2 regions of the Streptomyces sp. NPDC048479 genome follow, and region 1 is predicted to be linked to the other one. Evidence: riboswitches for the same ligand, from Rfam matches in the RefSeq annotation. Region 1 holds a riboswitch; the other holds the start of a gene.

What was found. A riboswitch is a leader RNA that binds a small molecule or an ion and turns the genes downstream of it on or off. The one in region 1 is predicted to bind cyclic di-AMP.
Positions count from the first base shown of each region.
Region 2: another riboswitch for cyclic di-AMP. It lies ahead of AB0D12_RS08950 (NlpC/P60 family protein); the one in region 1 lies ahead of AB0D12_RS28695 (M23 family metallopeptidase).

Region 1 is NZ_JBEZKA010000021.1:56,425-63,489, reverse strand. Features, by position in the region: gene AB0D12_RS28710 (DNA topoisomerase IV subunit A) at 1-471, opposite strand, end outside; gene AB0D12_RS28705 (pitrilysin family protein) at 664-2,025, shown strand; gene AB0D12_RS28700 (pitrilysin family protein) at 2,022-3,410, shown strand; cyclic di-AMP (ydaO/yuaA leader) riboswitch at 3,625-3,787, shown strand; gene AB0D12_RS28695 (M23 family metallopeptidase) at 3,800-4,570, shown strand; gene AB0D12_RS28690 (GntR family transcriptional regulator) at 4,783-5,460, shown strand; gene AB0D12_RS28685 (HPr family phosphocarrier protein) at 5,635-5,916, opposite strand; gene AB0D12_RS28680 (GNAT family N-acetyltransferase) at 6,078-7,065, shown strand, end outside.
Region 2 is NZ_JBEZKA010000004.1:286,921-293,985, forward strand. Features, by position in the region: gene AB0D12_RS08930 (alpha/beta hydrolase-fold protein) at 1-248, shown strand, start outside; gene AB0D12_RS08935 (GNAT family N-acetyltransferase) at 326-1,081, opposite strand; gene AB0D12_RS08940 (NlpC/P60 family protein) at 1,204-2,274, opposite strand; gene AB0D12_RS08945 (hypothetical protein) at 2,608-2,961, shown strand; gene AB0D12_RS08950 (NlpC/P60 family protein) at 3,109-4,293, opposite strand; cyclic di-AMP (ydaO/yuaA leader) riboswitch at 4,296-4,459, opposite strand; gene pcrA (DNA helicase PcrA) at 4,770-7,065, shown strand, end outside.

The DNA.
Region 1 (7,065 bases):
CTGGAAGTCGACGGTGTCCTCGTCGATCGACTCCGTCATCAGGCTGGTGGCATCCGCCATCCGGCACTCGGTGTACCGCATGGCGGCCGGCGGGTCGTCGTTGCCGAGGGAGCCGAAGTTGCCGTGGCCGTCGACCAGCGGCAGGCGCATCGTGAACGGCTGCGCCATCCGCACCAGGGCGTCGTAGATCGACGCGTCGCCGTGCGGGTGCAGCTTACCCATGACCTCGCCGACCACGCGGGCGCACTTCACATAGCCGCGGTCGGGGCGCAGGCCCATCTCGTTCATCTGGTAGACGATGCGGCGGTGCACCGGCTTCATACCGTCGCGGGCGTCCGGCAGGGCCCGGGAGTAGATCACCGAGTACGCGTACTCGAGGAAGGAGCCCTGCATTTCGTCGACGACGTCGATATCGAGGATCTTCTCCTCGAAGTCGTCCGGCGGCGGGGTCTTCGTGCTGCGGCGGGCCATCGCGGCTGCGGCTCCTTCTCGCTCTTGTGCGGGGCAGTACTCAGGTTCTGACGCGGACCATTGTGGACCGAGCCTCTGACAACGCCGACCTCGACCCGTCGTTGGGCCGTTCTCGGCCGGGAACTTCGCCAGGTGTCAGATCGCTTGCATACAGTGGCAGGACTTCTCCATATCGCGATCGAAGGGACGTACATGCCCATGGGTCACACGGCCACAGCGCAGGCCGGTTCCGGCGGCCTGACAGCGACCGAGCACCGCCTGGCCAACGGCCTGCGCGTGGTGCTCTCCGAGGACCACCTGACCCCGGTCGCCGCGGTCTGCCTCTGGTACGACGTAGGTTCGCGCCACGAGGTCAAGGGCCGTACCGGCCTTGCTCACCTTTTCGAGCATCTGATGTTCCAGGGCTCGGGCCAGGTCAAGGGGAACGGCCATTTCGAGCTGGTTCAGGGAGCCGGCGGCTCGCTGAACGGCACCACCAGCTTCGAGCGCACCAACTACTTCGAGACGATGCCCACGCACCAACTGGAGCTCGCCCTGTGGCTGGAAGCCGACCGCATGGGCTCGCTGCTCGCGGCTCTCGACGACGAGTCGATGGAGAATCAGCGTGACGTCGTCAAGAACGAGCGCCGCCAGCGGTACGACAATGTCCCGTACGGCACGGCCTTCGAGCGGCTGACGGCTCTGGCCTACCCGGAGGGCCACCCGTACCACCACACGCCGATCGGCTCGATGGCCGATCTCGACGCCGCGACCCTCGAGGACGCGCGCACGTTCTTCCGTACGTACTACGCGCCGAACAACGCCGTGCTGTCGGTCGTCGGCGACATCGACCCGGAGCAGACGCTCGCCTGGATCGAGACGTACTTCGGCTCCATCCCGTCCCACGAGGGCAAGCAGCCGCCGCGCGACGGCTCCCTCCCGGAGATCACCGGCGAGCAGTTGCGCGAGGAGATCGTCGAGGAGGTCCCGGCCCGGGCGCTGATGGCCGCCTACCGCCTGCCGCACGACGGCACGCGCGAGAGCGACGCCGCCGACCTGGCGCTCACCGTCCTCGGCGGCGGTGAGTCCTCGCGGCTGCACAACCGCCTGGTGCGCCGTGACCAGACGGCCGTCGCGGCCGGCTTCGGTCTGCTGCGGCTGGCCGGCGCCCCTTCGCTGGGCTGGCTGGACGTCAAGACCTCCGGCGGTGTCGAGGTGCCGCAGATCGAGGCTGCGGTCGACGAGGAGCTGGCGCGGTTCGCCGCGGAGGGCCCCACGCCCGAGGAGATGGAGCGGGCGCAGGCCCAGTTGGAGCGCGAGTGGCTGGACCGGCTCGGCACTGTCGCCGGCCGCGCCGACGAACTGTGCCGGTACGCCGTGCTGTTCGGCGACCCGCAGCTGGCACTGACCGCCGTGCAGCGGGTGCTGGACGTCACCGCCGCAGAGGTACAGGCGGTCGCCAAGGCCCGGCTGCGCCCGGACAACAGGGCGGTGCTGGTCTACGAGCCCCTCTCCGCGGACAACGGCGACAGCGACAGCGACGAGAACGACGAGCGCGAAGGGGCGGACCAGTGAGCGACGCTGCCGTGACCATGGAGTTCCACCCGCAGCCGAAGGCCGGCGCCGCCCGCCCCTGGGCGTTCCCGGCCCCCGAGCGCGGCACGCTGGACAACGGCCTCACCGTGCTGCGCTGCCATCGCCCGGGCCAGCAGGTGGCGGCCGTCGAGATCTGCCTCGACGCCCCGCTGGACGCCGAGCCGGAGGGCCTCGACGGCGTTGCCACGATCATGGCGCGCGCTCTGTCGGAAGGCACCGACAAGCACACCGCCGAGGAGTTCGCCGCCGAGCTGGAGCGCTGCGGCGCCACCCTCGACGCGCACGCCGACCACCCGGGTCTCCGCGTCTCCCTGGAGGTCCCGGTCTCCCGGCTGCCGAAGGCGCTCGGCCTGCTCGCCGAGGCGCTGCGTGCGCCGGCCTTCGCCGACAACGAGGTGGAGCGGCTGGTACGCAACCGGCTGGACGAGATCCCGCACGAGACGGCCAACCCGGCCCGCCGTGCGGCCAAGGAGCTCTCCAAGGAGCTCTTCCCGGCCTCCCTGCGTATGTCGCGCCCCCGGCAGGGCGCGGAGGAGACGGTCGCCCGTATCGACTCCGCGGCCGTACGGGCCTTCTACGAGGCGCATGTCCGGCCCGCCACCGCCACCGCGGTGATCGTCGGCGACCTCACGGACATCGACCTGGACGCCGTGCTCGCCGACTCACTCGGCACCTGGAAGGGCGACAGCGCCGCGCCCCGTCCCAAACCGCCGATCACCGCCGACGACACCGGCCGTGTGGTCATCGTGGACCGTCCCGGCGCCGTCCAGACGCAGCTGCTGATCGGCCGCATCGGCCCGGACCGCCACGACCGCGTCTGGCCGGCCCAGGTGCTCGGGGCGTACTGCCTGGGTGGCACTCTCACCTCGCGCCTTGACCGCGTGCTGCGCGAGGAGAAGGGCTACACCTACGGGGTACGGGCCTTCGGCCAGGTGCTGCGCTCCGCTCCCGACGGGTCGGGCGCCGCGATGCTCGCCATCAGCGGCTCCGTGGACACCCCGAACACCGGACCGGCGCTGGACGACCTCTGGAAGGTGCTGCGTACGCTCGCGGCCGAGGGGCTGACCGACGCCGAGCGCGATGTCGCCGTGCAGAACCTGGTGGGTGTCGCCCCGCTGAAATTCGAGACGGCCGCCTCCGTCGCGGGCACGCTCGCCGACCAGGTCGAGCAGTTCCTCCCGGACGACTACCAGGCGCAGTTGTACGTGCGCCTGGCCGAGACCGGCACCGTCGAGGCGACGGCCGCGGCTGTCAGCGCCTTCCCGATGGACCGTCTTGTCACGGTGCTCGTCGGCGACGCCTCGCAGATCGAGGAGCCGGTCAAGGCGCTCGGCATCGGCGAAGTGACGGTTGTCACAGGCTGATTGGGGATATCCGGCAGACAACTCAAAACGGGCAAGCGGAACCCCGGCATCCCTTGGGATGCCGGGGTTCCGTCTTATGTCCGTTTTGTTGGAGAGGTTGCCTGTCTGCCCTGTGGCGTGCGCTACAAAAGGGCCTGTCTGTTTGGCGATTGAAAGACGGCCCGCCTAGCGTCGGTCCGGCTGTCCGCCAGTAGCCCGCCGCATCCGCGGCATCGGACAGTCATCGCCGAGTCCCCGTCTGGCGCGAGCCTGGGGAGCCGGGGACCCACTCAGTCCCTGGGGTGAATCGGGCGCCTTCGCACCTGCGGAGGGGCCTGTAGGAGACCTTCCTGCTCCGAACCCGTCAGCTAACCCGGTAGGCGAGAAGGAAGGAAAGGATCAGCCACTTCATGGCGTTCACCCGTGCCACCGGGAAGCACCGTGCCCCGAGCCGAATGACGCGCAAGAGGGCGAACATCGCCGGCGTCGCGGCTCTCGCCACCACCGGCGTCATCGGAACCCTCGCTTCCCCGGCACTCGCCGCCGAGAACGGCGCGACCACCGTCGAGGACACCGGCCTGACCCAGATCGTGGCCGCCGACTCCCTCGCCGAGCAGATCGCCGACCAGGCCGCCGCGCAGAAGCAGGAGGCCGCCGAGGCCGAGGCGAAGGCCGAGGCGAAGGCCGAGGCGAAGCGCAAGGCCGAGGCCCGCGCCAAGGAGGCCCGCCGGGCCAAGGAGCGCGCCGCCCGGGAGGCCGAGCGCAAGCGCCTCAACTCCTTCGTGGCGCCGATATCCCACTCGTACGTGTCCACGGGCTACAAGACCGGCGGCTCCATCTGGTCCTCCGGCAGCCACACCGGGATCGACTTCCACGCCGCGTCCGGCACCACCGTGCACGCGGTCGGCTCCGGCACCGTCGTCGAGGCCGGCTGGGGCGGCGCGTACGGCAACAACATTGTGATCAAGATGAACGACGGCTCGTACACGCAGTACGGTCACCTCTCGTCCATCAGCGTCTCGGTAGGCCAGTCGGTGACCCCGGGCGAGCAGATCGGCCACTCCGGCTCGACCGGCAACACCACTGGTCCGCACCTCCACTTCGAGGCCCGCACCAGCCCCGAGTACGGCTCCGACATGGACCCGGTCGCGTACCTGCGCGCGCACGGCGTCAACGTCTGATCCGACGACGGGGCCGATGCCCGGTCCCGCGTGCTTCCCGAAGGCCCCGGCTCACCGCCGGGGCCTTCGGCGTTTGCCGCCCCACCGGAGTTCTGGCCAAAAGATATCCATGGATTCCGGTCTCCCATCGGAAAATCCCGCCCACTGCAATAGAGTCACCGAACAGACGTCAATCGGCTGCGTTTCGCGCGGATTAAAGCGGAGGTTCGGTCATGCGCATTCCCGCGCACTCGGTATGCACGGCGATCCGCGACGACATCGTCTCCGGTGTATTCGAGCGCGGCAGCCGGCTCACCGAGGAGCAGCTGGCACGCCGCTACGGCGTCTCCCGGGTCCCGGTGCGCGAGGCCCTGCGCACGCTGGAGTCCGAGGGCTTCGTCACCACCCGCCGCCACGCCGGCGCCTGTGTCGCCGAGCCCACCGAGCAGGAGGCCGCCGACCTTCTGGAGATCCGGATGCTGCTGGAGCCCATGGGTGCGGCGCGCGCCGCCCAGCGCCGCACCGAGGCACATCTCAAGGTGCTGCGTGGCCTGGTCAGACTGGGGCAGGAGCGGGCCCGCCGTGGTCAGGGCGAGGATCTGCGTTCACTGGGTGGTTGGTTCCACGAGACGCTCGCCCAGGCCTCCGGCAGTCCGGGGCTGATCGCTCTGCTCACCCAGCTGCGGCACAAGATCGCCTGGATGTACGCCGTCGAGCAGCCCGCCAAGCCCGTCGAGTCCTGGATCGAGCACGGCGCGATCGTGGACGCGGTGGCGCGCGGCGACGCGGAACGGGCGCGGGCGCTGACGGCCGTGCACACCGAACGGGCTGCCGCCGCGCACCGGCTGCGCCGCCCCGAGCGGGTGAGGACTTCGCAACATGCCGTAAACATCGCAAGCGCCCGCCATTAACAGGTGCACCGTATACAAAGGGTAGATATTGGCGGGGCCTTTTTCTGCTGCCCGCATACAAAGCGCCGGGGCCGAAAGTCGCGTCCAGGAAAGCCGCGTCCAGAAATGACGAAGCCGCGATGTCCGAGAATTCGGGACACCGCGGCTTTGCCGTGGGTAATGGGCCTGATCGGCTCAGACGGTCTCGGGAAGCTCTTCGAGACCCTCGGCGACGAGCCGGGCGAGACGGTCCAGCGCGGCGTCGGAGTCCTCCGCCTCGGAAACGAGCACGATCTCCTCGCCGCCCTGCGCGCCCAGGCCGAGCACCGCGAGCATGGAGGCGGCGTTGACCGGGGTGCCGTCCGCCTTGGCGATCGTCACGGGGACGCCGGCGGCCGTGGCGGCACGGACGAAGATGGAAGCGGGGCGGGCGTGAAGGCCCTCGGCCCAGCCGACATTGACGCGGCGCTCAGCCATGGTGTTGCCCTTCGAGTCTCAGTGGTTGTCTAGACCAGTCTCTCATGTGGTTCTGCGTGCTCGCACCGGCCCCGGACCCGGGATCGGCCGCCGATCGGCCTTCTCAGACTGCCCCGCGGCAACCACCTCCGCGACCCGTGGCTGAGCCGTACGCTTTCCCCATGCAGACCTCGTCGGATCACGCCTACCCCGACCACTGGGAAGCAGACGTGGTGCTGCGCGACGGCGGCACCGCGCGCATCAGGCCCATCACCACCGAGGACGCCGACCGTCTGGTCAGCTTCTACGAGCAGGTCTCCGACGAGTCGAAGTACTACCGCTTCTTCGCGCCCTACCCCAGGCTCTCCGACAAGGACGTCCACCGCTTCACCCATCACGACTATGTGGACCGGGTGGGTCTCGCGGTCACGGTGGGCGGCGAGTTCATCGCCACCGTCCGCTACGACCGGATCAACGCAGAGGGCCGGCCCGCGAGCGCCCCCGCCGACGAGGCCGAGGTCGCCTTCCTCGTCCAGGACGCCCATCAGGGTCGCGGCGTGGCCTCCGCCCTCCTCGAGCACATCGCCGCGGTGGCACGCGAACGCGGCATCCGGCGCTTCGCAGCCGAGGTGCTGCCCGCCAACAATAAAATGATCAAGGTGTTCCGGGATGCCGGCTACACCCAGAAGCGCAGCTTCGAGGACGGCTCTGTCCATCTCACCCTCGACCTCGAACCGACCGAGGAGTCCCTCGCCGTCCAGCGCGGCCGCGAGCAGCGCGCCGAGGCCCGCTCCGTGCAGCGCCTCCTCGCGCCCGGTTCGGTCGCCGTCATCGGCACCGGCCGCGTGCCCGGCGGCGTGGGCCGCACCGCCCTGCGCAACCTCCTCAGTGCCGGATACACGGGACGTACCTACGCCGTGAACCGCGCCTTTCCCGAGGACCAGGCCGAGGTCGACGGCGTCCCGGCCCACCGCTCCGTGGGCGAGATCGGGGAGACCGTCGACCTGGCGGTCGTGGCCGTCCCGGCGGAGCGGGTGCCCGAAGTGGTCGCCGACTGCGGCGAGCACGGCGTCCGGGGGCTGGTCGTGCTGACCGCCGGTTACGCCGAGAGCGGGGCCGCAGGACGGGAGCGCCAGCGCGAACTGGTGCGGCAGGCCCGCTCGTACGGGA
Region 2 (7,065 bases), on a different contig from region 1:
AGCCGCCGACGCAGGTGGATGTACGGAAGACGTGGGGCGGGCATCTGCCGGTGGTGTGGAGCAGGGAGCTGCCTTACGCGTTCGAGTGGCTGACGCGGCAGATGCAGCTGCAGCACCGGGGCGGCGTGGACGCCGGGGCGCCTCGGGGCGGCGGAGGGCCCAGCGTTGGCGGGGTGTCCCATGAAGCCCAGGACGGTCAGGCGCCCGACAACGGCCAGGCGGCAGCCGGTGGTGGCCTGCTGGAGTGACAGCGGTGGCCTGTTGGGAATGACAGCGGTGGCCTGCTGACGTGACAGCGGTGACCCGCCGGAGTGACAGCGATGGCCTACTGGAGTGACATATCGGTCTTGTCGCCGACCCGCCGGTAGCCGATCCCCGCGTAGATCCGCTCGATGTCCGCGTCGCCCGGCTCCAGCCAGATGACGCGGCAGCCCCGGTCGAAGGCGGTGGCCGTCAGATACGCGGACAGGGCCGCACCGATGCCGCGGCGGCGGTGCGAGGAGGCGACCGCCAGGCCGCACAGCTCGCTCAGTCCGTCGGCCGGGACGGAGCAGCCGCCCGCGGCGACCGGTGTGCCGTCCTTGTCGTCCGTGGCGAGGCCTGCGACACCGCCGCCCTCGTTAACCCCGCGCAGCCAGGCGATTTCGCCGTCGGTCGGGTCCCCCGACTCGCCGTACGCGAGATGCTGCACGCCCGCCGCGGCGGTGTACCCGGCCTCGTCGGAGGGCTCGGTGAGGCTGACTCCGTCGACCGGCGCCGGGGCTATGAGGGATTCGGGCGTGCACGCCAGCAGTGGTGCGCGGCGCTCGACCGTGAAGCCGGCCGCGAGCAGAGCGGGCTCGACCTCGGGGGCGCACGACGGCAGGAACTCCAGGCGTGGCTGCCGGTCGCGCTCGCGGAAGACGGCGATCAGAGCGTTGACCTCTTCGGTGGTCGGCTCCGCGCCATGGTCGGGGATGGCGTAATTCGCCGGTGGGATCGCCCAGTTGGGGTTGTAGCGCACGGTGAAGGGACCGACGCGGACGTGGTCGGGCGTGCGGAGCGTGAGCGTGCGTACGTAGTTCTGGACGTCGACGTCCACGGGGGGCTCCTGCCGCGATCGGGATCTTGGGACGCCGGGGATGGTGTCACTTCCGTGCGCGGCCGGGCAACCGGTTTGCGAGCGGTTCGCGGTCCCTTCGGTGGCGCGGGCTCTGCGGCGGGCTACACGGGGCGGGCCGCACCCGCGAAGGGCATCTGGTCGATGGGCGCGATACGGACGGGGGCGCCGGGACGGGGCGCGTGGATCATCTGGCCGCCGCCGATGTAGAGGCCGACATGGGAGATGCCGGAGTAGAAGAACACCAGGTCGCCAGGGGCGAGTTGAGAGAGGGACACGCGTTCGCCGGTGTTGATCTGGGTGTAGGTGGTGCGGGGCAGTGAGACGCCGGCGGAGCGCCAGGCGGCCTGTGTGAGACCGGAGCAGTCGTACGAACCCGGGCCCGTCGCACCCCATACATAGGGCTTGCCGAGTGCTCCGTACGCGTACGCGACGGCATGCGCGGCACGGGAATTGGGGGCCCGGAGCGAGCCGCGCGGGACGGCGGAGCGGTCGGCGCGGGCATCCGCCGCTCCGCCCGTACCGCCGTAGGCGGAGTTGTACGCCGCGCGCTGCTCGGCGGTCATCCGGGTCAGCAGACGCTCGGCGGCGGCGAGCTTCTCCCGGACGGTGGACTTGTGCTTCGCCAACTCGGTCTGCCGGGCCTCCAGAGCTCTCATCCGCTCGTCGGCCCGCGCCTTCAACCGTGCGATCTCCACCAGTTGTTGGTGTACGCCGGTGATCGCGTCCGCGTGCCGCTCGCCGACCCGCTCGGCGAGCGCGGCGCGCTCCAGATACTGGTCGGGGTCGGAAGTGAGCGCGAGCTGCAGGCCGGGGTCGATACCGCCGGCGCGGTACTGGGCGGTGGCGATCGAACCGAGCGCGTTCCGTGAGGTGTTGAGCCGCTCGGTCCGGCGCCCGGCCTCGTCGCGCAGCGCGTCCAGTGACTCGCGCGCCCTGCCGGTCTGCTCCTTGGCCTCGTTGTACTTCTCGGTGGCGGCCTCCGCCTCCTGGTACAGCTTGTCGACCTTGGCCTTGATCTGTGCGGGGCTGAGGCGGGGCTCGGCGTGCCCGGCGCCTTCGAATGCGGTGGCGGTCGCTGCACCGGCGAGCGCGAGAGTGGCGGCGGTACGGGCGGCGGGCCCGGTGAGCGGATGCTGCTTCGGTTTCCGGTGCGCTGCCACGAGGGCGTCCACGTCCTTCCGTTCCCTGCCGGTCCGAGGCAGAGTCCGACGGCGGACCGCACAGGGGGAGCGGCCCGCCGCCGGATCTCTCGGCGGTGGTGACTGACGGCCGCCCGGGAGCTCGGCGGCGGTGGGGAGTCGGTCACCTGAGGGAGGACGCTAAACCTGGGGGTCACGGGAAAGAGGCGTAAGGACCGATGTTGGCCAAAGGTGGACATGAGGGTGCGCCTTGTGAGAGCCCTGCCCAGGGTGCCGGACCGCATTTCCGTACCGGAGTGACCGATGAGGCGAACGAGGCCCACCTGCCCGGAGAGCGGTGGTATGGGGGCGGTTAGGCTCCGCCTCATGGACGTACTCATCAATGTCTTCGTCGCCCTGCACATCATCGGCATCGCGTCGCTGCTCGGCGGCTTCCTCACTCAGATGAAGGCGATAGGCGTGGGAGAGGCACGCTTCATTCCGGCGATGCTGCACGGCGCGCTGACGATGCTGGTCACGGGCGTGGTGCTGGTGGGCCTGAACCAGGCGGACGACCAGGCGGTGAACAACCTCAAGATCGGCATCAAGCTGGCGGTGCTGATCGTGATCCTGGGCCTGGTGTATGTGAAGCGGGACGAGGAGAAGGTGGAGAAGGCGCTGTTCGGGGCGGTGGGCGGACTGACGGTGGCGAACATCTTCATCGCCACGCTCTGGACGTGAGAACGCCGCTCCCGATGTGAGAGCGGCGTTCTCCGTACGTGGCACGTCTTCCGTACGTGGTCCTCCGTACGTGGCCTTCCGTGCTGGGAACGCCCGGGCGCGGTCGGGTCCGGGCGTTCCACTTGTTCCGCTGTGCCGGTTGTTCCGCTATGCCGGACGCACGCTGCCGTAGATCGGCATGTAGTAGATCGACTCCTCGCGGACGTTCGCGCCGGGCTTGGGCGCGTGGATCATCTTGCCGTCGCCGATGTAGATGCCGACGTGGCTGATGTCGTCGTAGAAGAAGACCAGGTCGCCCGGGAGCAGATCCTTTGTCGCGATCCGCTTGCCGACCTTCACCTGGTCCCAGGTGGTGCGCGGCAGATCCACGCCGGCCGCCTTCCAGGCGGCCTGGGTCAGTCCCGAGCAGTCGTACGAGCTCGGGCCCGTGGCGCCCCAGACGTACGGCTTGCCCATCTGCGAGCGGGCGAACGAGAGGACCTTGTCGGCCTTGGCCGCGTACGCACCGTCGCTGGTGCCTGTGCCTGTGCCTGTACCCGTGCCGCTGTCGCCGCCCGGCTGCTGCGCCTGCTCCCGGCGCTTGCGCTCCGCCTCCGCGTCGGCGCGGGCCTTCGCTTCCTCCTTGGCCTTGGCCTCGGCCTTGCGGCGCGCCACTTCCTCCTTCTCGCGCTCGATCGCCGCGAGCCGCGCCTTCTCCTCGGCGGTCAGCTTCGACAGCAGCGAACGCGCCTCGCTCAGCTTCGCCTGGACTTCCTGCTTGCTGGTGCGCAGCGCCTTCTGGGAGTCCGTGAGCGACTCGAGGCTCTTCGTCGCCTCCGCGCGCTGCTTGGCGGCTGCGGCTCGCTGGGTCTCGTAGTCGTCGATGACAGTGCGCTGACGGTCGGTCATCCGGTCCATCAGCTGTGTCTGGTCGAAGTACGCCTGCGGGCTGTCCGCGAGCAGCAGGGCGGCGGTCGGGGTGACCGCGCCCGTGCGGTACTGCGCGGCCGCGTAGTTGCCGAGCGTGCGCCGGGACTCGTTCAGCTTGTCCGTGCGCTTCGCGGCATCGTCGAGCAGCTGGTCGACCTCGCGCCGCTTCTCATCGGTGGATTCCTTGGCCTTGTTGTACTTTTCGGTCGCGGTGCCGGCCTGCCGGTACAGATCGTCGACCTTCTTCTGCACCTCTTCGACGGAGGGCTTCGGCTCGGTGGGCGCGGCGTTGGCGCTCTGCGTGGACAGCAGGGTGACGGAGGCGAGGGCAGCCGTCGTGAACCCGACGGCGGGGGAGTTGGCGCGTAGTCCTGCCATTCCGGTACGGGTACGCGGTTTGCGATGCGACGCCAAGGCCGGCATCTCCTTCTTCCGTGGACCGCCTACCGGGTTAGCTGTCGGGTTCGGGCGGAACGGAAGGTCGCCCTACGGACCGAGGGGGAACGGTCCGATTCACCCCAGGTTGTGCATGGTGGGTCCCCGGTTCCGAACTCCCGTGAAGAGAGCTCGAATTCGGCGCAGGCCGCCCGATTCGGCGCGAGTCGCCAGGGGGGTACGGGCCGCCTGATCGAGCACGCTAGCCAACTCGTGTGGTTGCTGTGAAGGTTGATGTTCGATATGTCCGATACATTTTCGTGACCTTCCCGGCTGAGTGAGGAGTCGCTCACGGGCCGACGCCGCGCGACAGCGCAGCGGAGCGGCCTGATCGCGCAGCGTCGTCGGGCTCCTCGTCGGTCTCGTCGCCCGAGTCGCTGCCCGAGTCGTGCCGGAGCCGCTCTCGGAGTCGTATCGCAATGCGGCCGCGGGCTGTCAGTGCGGCGGCCTAGACTCGTAGAGCGATGAGCAGCCTCTTTGACGACAGCTTCCTGGCGGACCTCCAGCCCAGCGCGGAGCAGCACCCGCCACCGCCCGAGGACTCGGCCCCGGAGGAGATCCCGGACGATCTCTTCCAGGGCGCATTTGACGTGCCTCCGGCCCGGGACCCGTACTACCGCGACGGCGCCCCGCGTACCGTCGTGGACCCCGCCGCCCTGCTCGAGGGGCTGAACGAGCAGCAGCGTGCCGCCGTGGTGCACACCGGGTCGCCGCTGCTCATCGTGGCCGGCGCCGGGTCCGGCAAGACCCGGGTGCTGACCCACCGGATCGCGCATCTGCTGGGGACCCGCAGCGTGCACCCCGGCCAGATACTGGCGATCACCTTCACCAACAAGGCCGCCGGCGAGATGAAGGAGCGCGTCGAGCAGCTCGTCGGGCCGCGCGCCAACGCCATGTGGGTCATGACCTTCCACAGCGCGTGCGTCCGCATCCTGCGCCGGGAGTCCAAGAAGCTCGGCTTCACCTCGTCGTTCTCGATCTACGACGCCGCCGACTCCAAGCGACTGATGGCACTGGTCTGCCGCGATCTGGACCTCGACCCCAAGAAGTTCCCGCCGAAGTCCTTCAGCGCGAAGATCTCGAATCTGAAGAACGAGCTGATCGACGAGGAGACCTTCGCCGACCAGGCCGTCGACGGTTTCGAGAAGACGCTCGCCGAGGCCTACCGCATGTACCAGGCGAGGCTGCGCGAGGCCAATGCCCTGGACTTCGACGACATCATCATGACCACCGTCCACCTCCTCCAGGCGTTCCCGGACGTCGCCGAACACTACCAGCGGCGCTTCCGGCACGTCCTGGTGGACGAGTACCAGGACACCAACCACGCTCAGTACACGCTCGTACGCGAGCTGGTGGGGACGGGCCACGAGGACCTGCCGCCGGCCGAGCTCTGCGTGGTCGGCGACGCGGACCAGTCGATTTACGCCTTCCGCGGCGCGACCATCCGTAACATCCTCCAGTTCGAGGAGGACTACCCGGACGCGACGACGATCCTGCTCGAGCAGAACTACCGCTCGACGCAGACGATCCTCTCCGCCGCCAACGCCGTCATCGAGCGGAACGAAAGCCGCCGGCCCAAGAACCTCTGGACCAACGCCGGCGCCGGCGCGCAGATCACGGGCTATGTCGCGGACACCGAGCACGACGAGGCGCAGTTCGTTGCCGACGAGATCGACCGGCTGACGGACGCGGGCGACGCGAAGGCAGGCGACGTCGCCGTCTTCTACCGTACGAACGCCCAGTCCCGTGTCTTCGAAGAGATCTTCATCCGGGTCGGGCTGCCGTACAAGGTCGTCGGCGGAGTGCGCTTCTACGAGCGCAAGGAGGTCCGGGACGTCCTCGCGTATCTGCGAGTCCTCGCCAACCCCGAGGACAATGTCCCGCTGCGCCGGATCCTCAATGTCCCCAAGCGGGGTATCGGCGACCGCGCGGAGGCGATGATCGACGCGCTCGCGCTGCGCGAGAAGATCACTTTCCCGCAGGCGCTGCGCCGTGTGGACGAGGCGTACGGCATGGCGGCCCGCTCCGCCAACGCCGTGAAGCGCTTCAACGTGCTCATGGAGGAGCTGCGCACCGTCGTCGACTCGGGCGCGGGGCCGGCGGTGGTGCTGGAGGCCGTCCTCGAGCGGACCGGATATCTCGCCGAGCTGCAGGCGTCCACCGACCCGCAGGACGAGACCCGTATCGAGAACCTTCAGGAACTGGCCGCCGTGGCGCTCGAGTTCGAGCAGGAGCGCGGCGAGGAGGACGGTGCGGGCACGCTCGCCGAGTTCTTGGAGAAGGTGGCGCTCGTCGCCGACTCCGACCAGATCCCGGACGAGGACGCGGACGGATCCGGTGTCATCACGCTGATGACGCTGCACACCGCCAAGGGCCTGGAATTCCCTGTGGTGTTCCTGACCGGCATGGAGGACGGCGTCTTCCCGCATATGCGTGCCCTCGGTCAGGCGAAGGAGCTGGAGGAGGAGCGGCGGCTGGCGTACGTCGGCATCACGCGCGCCCGCGAGCGCCTCTATCTGACGCGGTCGTCGATGCGCAGTGCGTGGGGTCAGCCCTCGTACAACCCGCCGTCGCGGTTCCTGGAGGAGATCCCGGGCCGCCACCTGGAGTGGAAGCGGACGGGCCCGATGGCCGCGCCCGCCGGTCCGACGTCCGGCATCGCCTCGTCGCTGTCGTCGTCGCGCTCACGGTCGGGCGGCGGTGCTTCGGGGTTCGCCACGCGACGTACGAGCGACAAGCCGGTGATCGCGCTGGTCGTCG